Chitinimonas arctica: one gene and its partner. The protein of the gene in region 1 binds, or shares a complex with, the protein of each later gene. Links are inferred from orthologs where the notes say so. Each region holds a gene or a part of one and is shown in the gene's direction. Other genes may lie near its edges.

Region 1 (7,646 bases):
CCTTCCCGCCAAGTCGAGCCGCGCTGCGCCACGGCGGCAATGGCGGCCGCCTCCGCCAGCGACCGGCTCCAGATCAGGCGCTCGCAGGCTTTTTCGTCGGCATGCAGCAGACGGGCATCCAGATCGGCATCGCGGTAGAGCGCCATATCCGCCGGCGATTGCAGCAGCGCCGCATGCACCAGGTTGAATCGCTCCGGCGTGCCCGGCCCCACCACCAGCACGTGCGGCAGCCGCTCCACCACCTTGGTGGCCGCCTGCAGCGCGGGGTCGTGGCTGAGTATGCCGCCCAGCGCCCAGCCGCCGCCATTGGCCACCGACAGCGCGATGGCGGCGTCGTCGCCGCCCATGGCATTGAGCAGCATCTGTTCGTGATTGCCCAATACGCTGTAGAACCAGGGCTGCGTCAGCAGCTTGAGGCAGCCCATGGCGTCCGGCCCGCGATCCACCAGGTCGCCGGTCGCGAACAAGCGATCCCCGCCCGGCGGATTGAAGCCGGCCGCGACCAGCAGGACTTCCAGGTCCCGCCGGCAGCCGTGCAGATCCCCCACGACAAAATCGCGGCCCTTTTCATTGCGCGGCAGAAAAGCCACGCGCGGCGGGTTGGCTACAGCGGACATGGAAGGATTATGGCAGGTGATTCACGTTTTTTTACGGCCAGGCATAGCGAATAAGTAGGCCGCCTGGCGCCATTCCGACAAATGCGCGCCAAAAATGCCGTATTTCCGGCTTTCTCGGCCGACATGGCGATCTTGATCAGCGCCGCTCCAGCAGCATCGCATCGCCATAACTAAAGAAACGATACTCGTGCTCGACCGCATGGCGATACGCCGCCTGAATCCGCTCGTAGCCGGCAAAAGCCGACACCAGCATCAGCAGGGTGGACTTGGGCAGGTGGAAATTGGTCAGCAGGGCATCCACCGCGCGAAACGCATAGCCCGGCGTGATAAAGATATCGGTATCGCCCTCCGGCGCAGCGAAATCGCCGTCCTGGCAGGCCGCCTCCATGGCGCGCAGGCTGGTGGTACCCACGGCAATCACCCTGCCGCCGCGCTCGCGCGTCGCCCGGATGGCGGCCAGGGTCTCGGCCGGAATCTGGTAGCGCTCGTGGTGCATGCGATGCTCAGCCAAGTTATCGACCCGCACCGGCTGGAAAGTACCGGCACCCACGTGCAAGGTCAGCCTGGCATGGGCAATGCCGCGTTCCGCCAAGGCCGCGAACATCGCCTCGGTAAAATGCAGGCCCGCGGTGGGCGCGGCAACCGCGCCCGGCTCGCGGGAAAAAACCGTCTGATAGCGCTCGTCATCGGAAGCGTCGGGACGATGCTCGATATAAGGTGGCAAGGGTAAGGCGCCTGCCGCCTCCAGCACATCCAACACCGGCGCTTCGAAACGCAGGCGGAAGAACTCCCCTTCGCGCGCCAGCATATGCGCCCGCCAACGCCCGCCGAATATCAGCACGCTACCGGGCTTGGGCGACTTGCTGGCCCGGACCTGGGCCAGGGCTTCGAATTCATCGCTCACCCGCTCGATCAGCGCTTCGACCTGCCCGCCGCTCGCCTTTTGCCCCAGCAAGCGCGCCTTGATCACGCGCGTATCGTTCAAGACCAGCAGATCACCGGCCCGCAGCAGATCCGGCAGATCGGCGAAGTGACGGTCGAACGTCCCGCCCTGGGCCGGCAGATGCAGCAATCGGCTCCCGCCGCGCACGGCCGGCGGAAACTGGGCGATCAGGTGCTCGGGCAGGGCGTAATCGAAATCGGATAATTGCATGCGAGAGAAACGGCTTGGACGGGGGAAGCGCGGCATTATAACAGCCGGCTCGCCACATCCTTTGGCTCACTGTGCGAATTCCATTCAGGCGGCAAGCTAAGGGGAAACCCTGATAAAATCTCGGTTTCGCTTGCATTTTCGCAACATGCCATAGAAATATTCAAGCGGACGCTTGACCGAACTTTCGCCGATCGGTAGACAACGTGCTGCTATCTGCGGCAAACTCGCCGCCATGACACAGCCGACACCGCACAATTTGGCTGGACAGCACCAAGATATTCTGGTACTGCACGGCCCCAATCTGAATATGCTGGGTCGCCGCGAGCCACAATACTACGGCGCGGACACCCTTGCCAGCATCGACACCCGCCTCGCCCAGCGAGCGGGTGCGGCTGGGCTGCGCTGCCATAGCTTTCAGAGCAATAGCGAAGCTGCCTTGATCGAACGCGTTCACGCGGCTTTCGACGATGGCACCGGCTTCGTGATCATCAATCCCGCCGCCTTCACCCACACCAGCGTTGCGCTGCGCGATGCGTTGGCGGCGGTCAAACTGCCATTTATCGAAGTCCATCTCTCCAACGTCCATGCGCGCGAGCCATTTCGGCACCACTCCTTTTTTTCGGACCTCGCGCAGGGTGTTATCTGTGGTCTAGGCGCCGCCGGTTACGGCTATGCGCTCGACCACGCCATTGACTTTCTGAATCGCCAGACCCCGGCCTGAAGCACGGCGGCCGGCAATCAACAAAGACTAAAACCTAAAAAGGGAACGGGCATGGATCTACGTAAGCTCAAAAAGCTGATCGACCTCGTAGAGGAATCCGGCATTGCCGAGATCGAGGTGACGGAAGGGGAAGAACGGGTACGCATTACCCGCGTGTCGCAAAATGCACCGATCATGTATGCGCAGCCTCCCATGCAGCATTACAGCATGGGCGCGGCGCCTGCCGCGGCCCCCGCTTCGGTTGCGGGCGCCGCCGAAGCCGCGCCGGCCGGCAACGGCCTGCCCGAAGGCACCGTTCTGAAGTCGCCCATGGTCGGCACCTTCTATCGCGCCGCCAGCCCTGGCGCAAAGAACTTCGTGGAAGTGGGCCAGCAGGTCAACGTGGGCGATACCCTTTGCATTATCGAGGCCATGAAGCTGCTGAACGAGATCGAAGCCGAGACGTCTGGCGTAGTGAAAGCCATCCTGGTCGAAAATGGCTCGCCGGTGGAATATGGCGAACCCTTGTTCGTGATCGGCTGAATTCTGTGAGGTGTCCAGCGGGCCCATTCCGGCGCGCCATGCGCGCCTGCCCGCCGTCTCCCTCACCCCTCACGGAGTTGATCCATGTTTGAAAAAATTCTGATCGCCAATCGCGGCGAAATCGCGTTGCGCATTCAACGCGCCTGCCGCGAAATGGGCATCAAGACTGTCGTGGTCCACTCTGAAGTCGACCGCGAGGCCAAGTATGTGAAACTGGCCGATGAGTCGGTCTGCATCGGACCGGCGCCCAGCCCGCTGTCCTACCTGAATATTCCGGCGATCATCGCCGCCGCCGAGGTCACCGACGCCCAGGCCATCCACCCCGGTTATGGCTTCCTCAGCGAGAACGCCGATTTCGCCGAACGGGTCGAGCAGAGCGGCTTTGTCTTTATCGGCCCCCGGCCCGAATCGATCCGGCTGATGGGCGACAAGGTCAGCGCCAAGGATGCCATGAAGGCGTCCGGCGTCCCCTGCGTGCCGGGCTCGGACGGCGCGCTGCCGGATGATCCGGAAGAGATGCTGAAGATCGGCCGCAAGGTCGGCTATCCGGTCATCATCAAGGCCGCCGGCGGTGGCGGTGGTCGCGGCATGCGGGTGGTGCGCAGCGAAGATGAGCTGATCAAGTCCGTAGACATGACCCGCAACGAAGCGGGGGCGGCTTTCGGCAACCCGACCGTGTATATGGAGAAGTTCCTGGAGAACCCGCGCCATATCGAAATCCAGATCCTGGCCGACGAGTATGGCCATGCGATCTACCTGGGCGAACGCGATTGCTCCATGCAACGCCGCCACCAGAAGGTGATCGAGGAAGCGCCCGCCCCGGGTATAACCGATAAACAGCGCAAACGCGTAGGCGAAGCCTGCGCCGAAGCCTGCCGCCGCATCAATTACCGCGGCGCCGGCACCTTCGAATTCCTGTTCGAGAATGGCGAGTTCTACTTTATCGAAATGAACACCCGGGTCCAGGTGGAGCATCCCGTCACCGAGCAGATCACCGGCATCGATATCGTGCAGGAGCAGATCCGCATCGCCGCCGGCGAGCAATTGCGCTTCGCCCAGAAGGATATCGTGCTCAAGGGCCATGCCATGGAGTGCCGGATCAACGCCGAGGACCCCTTCAAGTTCATCCCCAGCCCCGGCAAGATCACCACCTACCATCCACCCGGCGGCCCCGGCATCCGGGTCGATTCGCATATCTACCAAGGCTACACCGTACCGCCCAATTACGATTCCATGGTCGGCAAGGTGATTGCTTTCGGCGATAGCCGCGAGCAGGCCATGGCGCGGATGCGTATCGCCCTCTCGGAAATGGCCGTGGAAGGCATCAAGACCAATATTCCACTGCACCAGGTCCTGTTCAACGACAAGGGTTTTATCAAGGGCGCCACGTCCATTCACTACCTGGAACACCTGCTGGCGGAGTCTAAAGACCAATAGGTGTTAAAATCGACCGCGGCCGGGCTTAACCCCCGGCCGCAGTCATTTCCACGTTCCGGAGTCCGCCATGCCCTGGCAAGAATTACGCATTGAAGCCAATTCCACCCACGCCGAAGCCCTGTCCGACGCCTTGTTCGAGCTGGGCGCACTGAGCGTCAGCATCGAGGATGCCGCCGCCGGCACGGCTGCGGAGAAACCCATTTTCGGCGAGCCCGGCATGCCGCTGGAACAATTGTGGGATGAAAGCGTCGTGGTGGTATTGCTGGAGGAAGATAGCGATGCCACGCTGATGGTGAGCGCGGCCGCCCAAGCGGTCGGTATCGCCCTGCCGCGCCACAGCGTAACGAGGGTAGAGGAACAGGATTGGGTGCGCCTGACCCAATCGCAGTTCGACCCTATCCAGGTATCTGGGCGGCTATGGATCACCCCGACCTGGCATGCCGCGACGCCGGACGCGATCAATATCGCCCTGGACCCGGGCCTCGCGTTCGGCACAGGCAGCCATCCCACCACCTGGTTGTGCCTGCAATGGCTGGATAGCGAAACGCGGGCGGGCGAAAGCGTACTCGATTACGGCTGCGGCTCCGGCATCCTGGCCATTGCCGCCAAACTATTGGGCGCCGGCGAGACACATGGTGTGGATATCGACGCACAAGCCATGACCGCCAGCCGCCAGAACGCGGAACAGAACCATGTCGCCGCCGATTTCTTCCTGCCGGACGATGCCCCGCGCGCACTTACGACCTGGTGGTGGCCAATATCCTCACCAACCCCTTGAAAATGCTGATGCCTTTGCTGGCCAGCCGCTGCCGCCCCGGCGGCCGGCTGGTGCTGTCCGGCATCCTGGCCGAGCAGGCGGACGAGATCATCAGCCTCTACGCGCCCTGCTTCGCCTTGGCGGTTTCGGCCGAAAAAGAGGGATGGGTGCGTATCGCCGGCACCCGTCTATAACCGTACCGCTTGCGTGTTAAGCGCCGCCCGTTAGAATCCGAGCCATGTATCACATAACGCGCTGCCCCAACTGCCGCACCAGCTTCCGCGTGACCGACGCCCACCTGAGCGCCTTCGACGGCAAGGTGCGCTGCGGTCGCTGCGCGTTCGTGTTCGACGCGGTCAACCACCTGCAAGGCGAAGGGCGGCAAGCGGCGCCGACGCCGGCACCCGCTCCAACGCCGGCCCCGACGCCGGTCGAGCCGCCCGCACCGGTCCCGGCCCCCGCACCGATAATCGCACCGGTACCGGCACCGCCCCCCACGCCTGCCAGGACATTGGCGCAACGCGAGGACGACGCCTATGGCCTGGACAGCGTGGCCAGCCAACTGGGCGCGGCAGCGGCAGCGGAAAAAGGGGATAGCGCGAGCAGCCTGGCCAGCCAAAGCCTGCAGCAGCTTGCCAGCGAGCTGGCGGCCAGCGAACCCGTCGCCGAGGTACCGGCCCCGCGCCCCGCGCCCGAGCCAAGACGGAACCCCGAACCCGTACGGGAACCCGATCCGGAACCTCGCATGGAGCCCGTCCTGGTCGCGGTCGGACACCATCAGGCGGAACACGAGGATGATTTTCCGCATGCCCCGGTCAGCAATGGCATCGAGGTCATCGAGATCGCCCCCGCCGAGGCCGGCGAGGAATTCTCGGCCGAGCATTTCCAGGCCTGGGCCAATAGTACCGCCACCCTGCCCGCCTTCAACCCGGCTACCGCTGCGATCCACTCCGAACATAGCGGCTACCGCCCCATCCGCACCGCCGAGGATGACGCCCTGCTGCGCGTCCCCGGCGGTCCTTCGCCCTGGCGCTGGCTGTGGAGTATTCCCGCCCTGCTGGCCTTGTTTGCCCTGGCGGCGCAACTGGCCTTTCACCACCGCACCGAACTGGCCGTCCAGTTACCCGGCATCGCCCCCAAGCTGCAGCGCTTTTGCGCCATGACCGGTTGCACGCTTGCGCTGCCGGCCCGCAAGAATATGCTGCGCAACGAATGGAATGAGCTGGTATCGCTGCCGGAACGACCCAGCCTGATCCAACTCAATGCGACGCTGCGCAATATGGCGCCGTATGACCAGGCCCTGCCCTTGCTGCAACTGACCCTGACCGACGACAGCGAGCGGGTGGTGGCGCGCAAGGTCTTCACGGCCCGAGAATACCTGGCACCACTGGCCGACGGCAGCACCTCGCCCTTGCCGACCAGCCTGCCCGCCAGTGGCGATCTGCGCGTCTTCCTGCAACTCGATCTGGGTGAAATGCGTTCCAGCGGTTATTCGCTGGAGTGGTTCTACCCGGTGGAGAACTAGTCGAACACTGCTTGCCGGGGCGCATGAACTTGCATTCGGTTGGGGCGCTGTCGATACTGATGGCGCGGGAGCCGCTTCTTAAACTTTCATGTCAAGCCGGAGGAAACATCACATGGCCACAGTGCTTCTCAACGGCGAGCCGATTGGCGTGGGCGGCCGTTTCCCGCGCGTTGGCGATACCGCGCACAGCTTTATGCTGGTCGATGTCAATCTGGGCGATGTGCCGCTGTCCAAGTTCATGGGCAAGCGCAAGATCATCGCGGTGATTCCCAGTATCGATGCGGAAATCGGCCTCAAGATCACCCGCCGGCTGGAAGCGATCGCCGACGGTTTTCCCAATACCCGCAGCTTCGTCGTGTCGGTCGATACCCCTTATGCCATGGCGCGGGTGATCGCCACCGAGGGCATTCGCAAGGTACAACTGCTGTCCACGTTGCGCGGCCGGGATTTCCACAAGGATTATGGCGTCATGATCACCGACGTGCCCTTGTCTGGCATGATGTGCACGGCCCTGTTCGGGCTGGATGAAAACGATACCATCGTGTTCGCCGAGCTGGTGCAGGACGTGAACGCCGAACCGAACTACGAAAAACTGGCCGAAGACATGCTGGCCGGCCCGGCCTGACAATCCGCCGCAGCGCACGCATCCCATCCACACCATTCCCGCCCCGGCGGGAATGGTGTTTTAACGCCCCTGACATTTCCATCCACATATTAGGAAAGCAACCATGTCCACGGTAACACTGCGCGGCAACCCCATTCCCGTCAACGGCAACTTCCCCGCGGTCGGCGACAAGGCGCCCGCCTTCAAGCTGGTCGGCGCCGACCTGGCTGACGTCTCGCTGGAAGGCTATGCCGGCAAGCGCAAGGTATTGAACATTTTTCCAAGCATCGACACCCCCACCTGCGCCACC
Region 2 (2,801 bases), 2.7 Mb from region 1 along the record:
ACAACCTTTAACCGCTTGGCGGCCCAGAACAAACAGGCGCTGATCCCCTTTATCACCGCCGGCGATCCCCATCCGGCTGCTACCGTTGGACTGATGCACGCCCTGGTGGCGGGCGGCGCCGATATCGTCGAGCTGGGGGTGCCGTTTTCCGACCCGATGGCCGACGGCCCCGTCATTCAGAAGGCTTCCGAGCGGGCCTTGGCCCATGGCGTCAGCCTGAGCAATGTGTTGGAAATGGTGCGCGACTTCCGCCGCCGCGACGCCGACACCCCGGTCGTACTGATGGGTTATGCCAATCCCGTCGAAGCGATGGGTTACCAGACATTCGCCGAAGCCGCCGCGCATGCCGGCGTGGATGGCGTATTGACGGTCGATCTGCCGCCGGAAGAGGCGGGCTCCCTGGCCGGCGCCCTCAAGCAAAATGGCCTGGACCCGATCTTCCTGTTGGCGCCGACCACGCCCGACAGCCGCATGGACGAAGTGGCCAAGCATGCCTCCGGCTATGTCTACTATGTCTCGCTCAAGGGCGTGACCGGTGCCGCCACCCTGGATATCGCCAGCGTGGCCAGCAAGCTGGAGGCCCTGCGCGGCCGTCTCAGCCTGCCGATCGGCGTGGGCTTCGGCATCCGCGATGCGGCTTCCGCCCAGGCGGTGGCCCGGATCGCCGATGCGGTCATTATCGGCAGCCGGCTGGTGCAGGAAGTCGAGGAGCACGGGGCGGATGCCGCGCCGAGGCTAACGGCTTTCTTGCGCGAAGTGCGTAGCGCGATGGACGCCGCCCGACCATAATCCCAGATAGGGCCGCTAGCGCGGCCCTTCGATTTTCAAGCGCTTGGTCGGCATGGCCGACGGCGTAGGAGACACCCATGAGCTGGTTGCAAAAGCTGCTACCCCCGAAGATCAAGGCAAAACCCACCGGCCCCGGCAAGTCCGTGCCGGAAGGACTGTGGAGCAAATGTTCGGCTTGCGAGGCGGTGCTGTACCGTACCGACCTGGCCAATAACCTGGAAGTCTGTCCCAAGTGCGGCCATCACAATGCCGTGAATGCCCGCCGGCGGCTGGACCTGATGCTCGATCCGGAAGGGCGTTGCGAGATCGGTGCCGAAGTACGGCCCACCGACTTCCTCAAGTTCAAGGATTCCAAGCGTTACGTGGAGCGCCTCGATGCCGCCCGTGAAAGCAGCGGCGAAGAAGACGCCATGGTGGTGATGCAGGGGGCCATCCTGTCCCTGCCGGTGGTGGTGGCGGCATTCGAGTTCAAGTTCATCGGCGGCTCCATGGGCTCGGTGGTGGGCGAACGCTTTGTACGCGGCGCCCAGGCCGCCATCGAAAATGGCTGTCCATTTATCTGCGTGGCCGCCTCTGGTGGCGCGCGCATGCAGGAAGGCCTGATGTCGCTGATGCAGATGGCCAAGACCAGCGCCATCCTTACCCGCCTGGCCGATCGCGGACTGCCGTTTATCTCGATACTGACCGATCCGACCATGGGTGGGGTATCCGCCTCCTTTGCCTTCCTCGGTGACGTGGTAATTGCCGAGCCGGGCGCGCTGATCGGCTTTGCCGGTCCGCGCGTGATCGAGCAAACCGTGCGCGAGACCCTGCCGGAAGGCTTTCAGCGTGCCGAATTCCTGTTGGAGAAGGGCGCCATCGACTTGATCGTCGATCGCCGCGAAATGCGCCAACGCCTGGCTGCCCTGCTGACCTTGCTGATGAAGCAGCCCGCGATTGCCGCTTGATCCCCACGGCCCACCCAGGCGGGCGGGCCGCGCTTATACGTCCCCGTGCGGCCCATGCCGCCGGGGTGGTCGCCATTCTTTTCGTGAAACTCCATGACTTTTGATGCACCGACCCTGGCCGGCTGGCTGAGCCATCTCGAACAATTGCACCCCAGCGCCATCGATATGGGCTTGGAAAGGGTCGCCCGGGTGCGCGATGCCATGGGTTTGGTACCGACCTTTCCCTTGGTGATCGTCGGAGGGACCAATGGCAAGGGGTCGACCTGCGCCATGCTGTCCGCCGCTTACCGGGCCGCCGGCTTCAAGGTGGGCACCTATACCAGCCCGCATTTGCTCCGTTACAACGAACGCGTGGCGATCGATCTGCAGCCGGCCAGCGATGAAGTCATCATGGCTTCCTTCCGCAGGATAGAAGCGGCGCGCGGGGAGGTGACGCTCAGCTATTTCGAGTACGGCACCCTGGCCGCCATGCAGCATTTCATCGATGCCGCCGTGGATGTCGCGATCATGGAAGTGGGGCTGGGTGGCCGCCTGGATGCGGTGAATATCTTCGAGGCGGACGTTGCGGCCGTGGTCAGCGTGGATATCGACCATCAAAGCTACCTGGGCGATACCCGTGAAGCCATCGGCTTCGAAAAGGCCGGTATTTTCCGCGCCGGCAAGCCGGCCTTCTGCGCCGACCCGCATCCGCCGGCCAGCTTGCTGGCACACGCGGCCGCGATCGGTGCCGACCTGCAATTGCTGGGCCCCGATTTCAGCTACAGCAACGAGACCACCCAATGGCGTTGGCGCGGTCGCCGTGGCCAGAAGCCCGGCTTGCCGTTCCCGGCCCTGCGCGGCGCCTACCAGCTGGCCAATGCCAGCCTGGTGATCGCCATTCTCGACGCCCTGCACGACCGCGTACCGGTAGGCATAGGCGATCTCAAGCGCGGCTTGCTGGAAGTGGAGCTGGCCGGGCGTTACCAGGTATTGCCGGGCCGTCCGTCCATCGTGCTCGATGTGGCGCACAACCCGCATGCCGCCAGCGCGCTGGCCAATAATCTGATGAACCAGGGTTTTTTCCAG

Evidence for each region. The genes of interacting proteins can lie anywhere in the genome.
Region 2: the proteins of accC (region 1) and accD are in contact, whole or in part, in a solved structure (PDB 8UXZ), measured with the Escherichia coli proteins. The link is inferred for Chitinimonas arctica from one-to-one orthologs.

What each region holds. Positions count from the first base shown.
Region 1 is NZ_CP041730.1:3,219,916-3,227,561, reverse strand. The notes cover bases 2,464-5,273. They hold accC (acetyl-CoA carboxylase biotin carboxylase subunit), read left to right. Parts: upstream 2,464-3,097; coding sequence 3,098-4,450; downstream 4,451-5,273. Other genes in these bases: accB (acetyl-CoA carboxylase biotin carboxyl carrier protein), read left to right, coding at 2,543-3,013; aroQ (type II 3-dehydroquinate dehydratase), read left to right, coding at 2,464-2,491. In the rest of the region: FNU76_RS14530 (metallophosphoesterase), read right to left, coding at 1-617; tRNA preQ1(34) S-adenosylmethionine ribosyltransferase-isomerase QueA, read right to left, coding at 754-1,770; more of aroQ, read left to right, coding at 2,003-2,463; FNU76_RS14500 (DUF3426 domain-containing protein), read left to right, coding at 5,446-6,732; tpx (thiol peroxidase), read left to right, coding at 6,845-7,357; tpx (thiol peroxidase), read left to right, coding at 7,461-7,646. UniProt on the Escherichia coli protein: This protein is a component of the acetyl coenzyme A carboxylase complex; first, biotin carboxylase catalyzes the carboxylation of the carrier protein and then the transcarboxylase transfers the carboxyl group to form malonyl-CoA.
Region 2 is NZ_CP041730.1:555,091-557,891, reverse strand. It holds accD (acetyl-CoA carboxylase, carboxyltransferase subunit beta), read left to right. Parts: upstream 1-866; coding sequence 867-1,736; downstream 1,737-2,801. Other genes in the region: folC (bifunctional tetrahydrofolate synthase/dihydrofolate synthase), read left to right, coding at 1,830-2,801; trpA (tryptophan synthase subunit alpha), read left to right, coding at 1-789.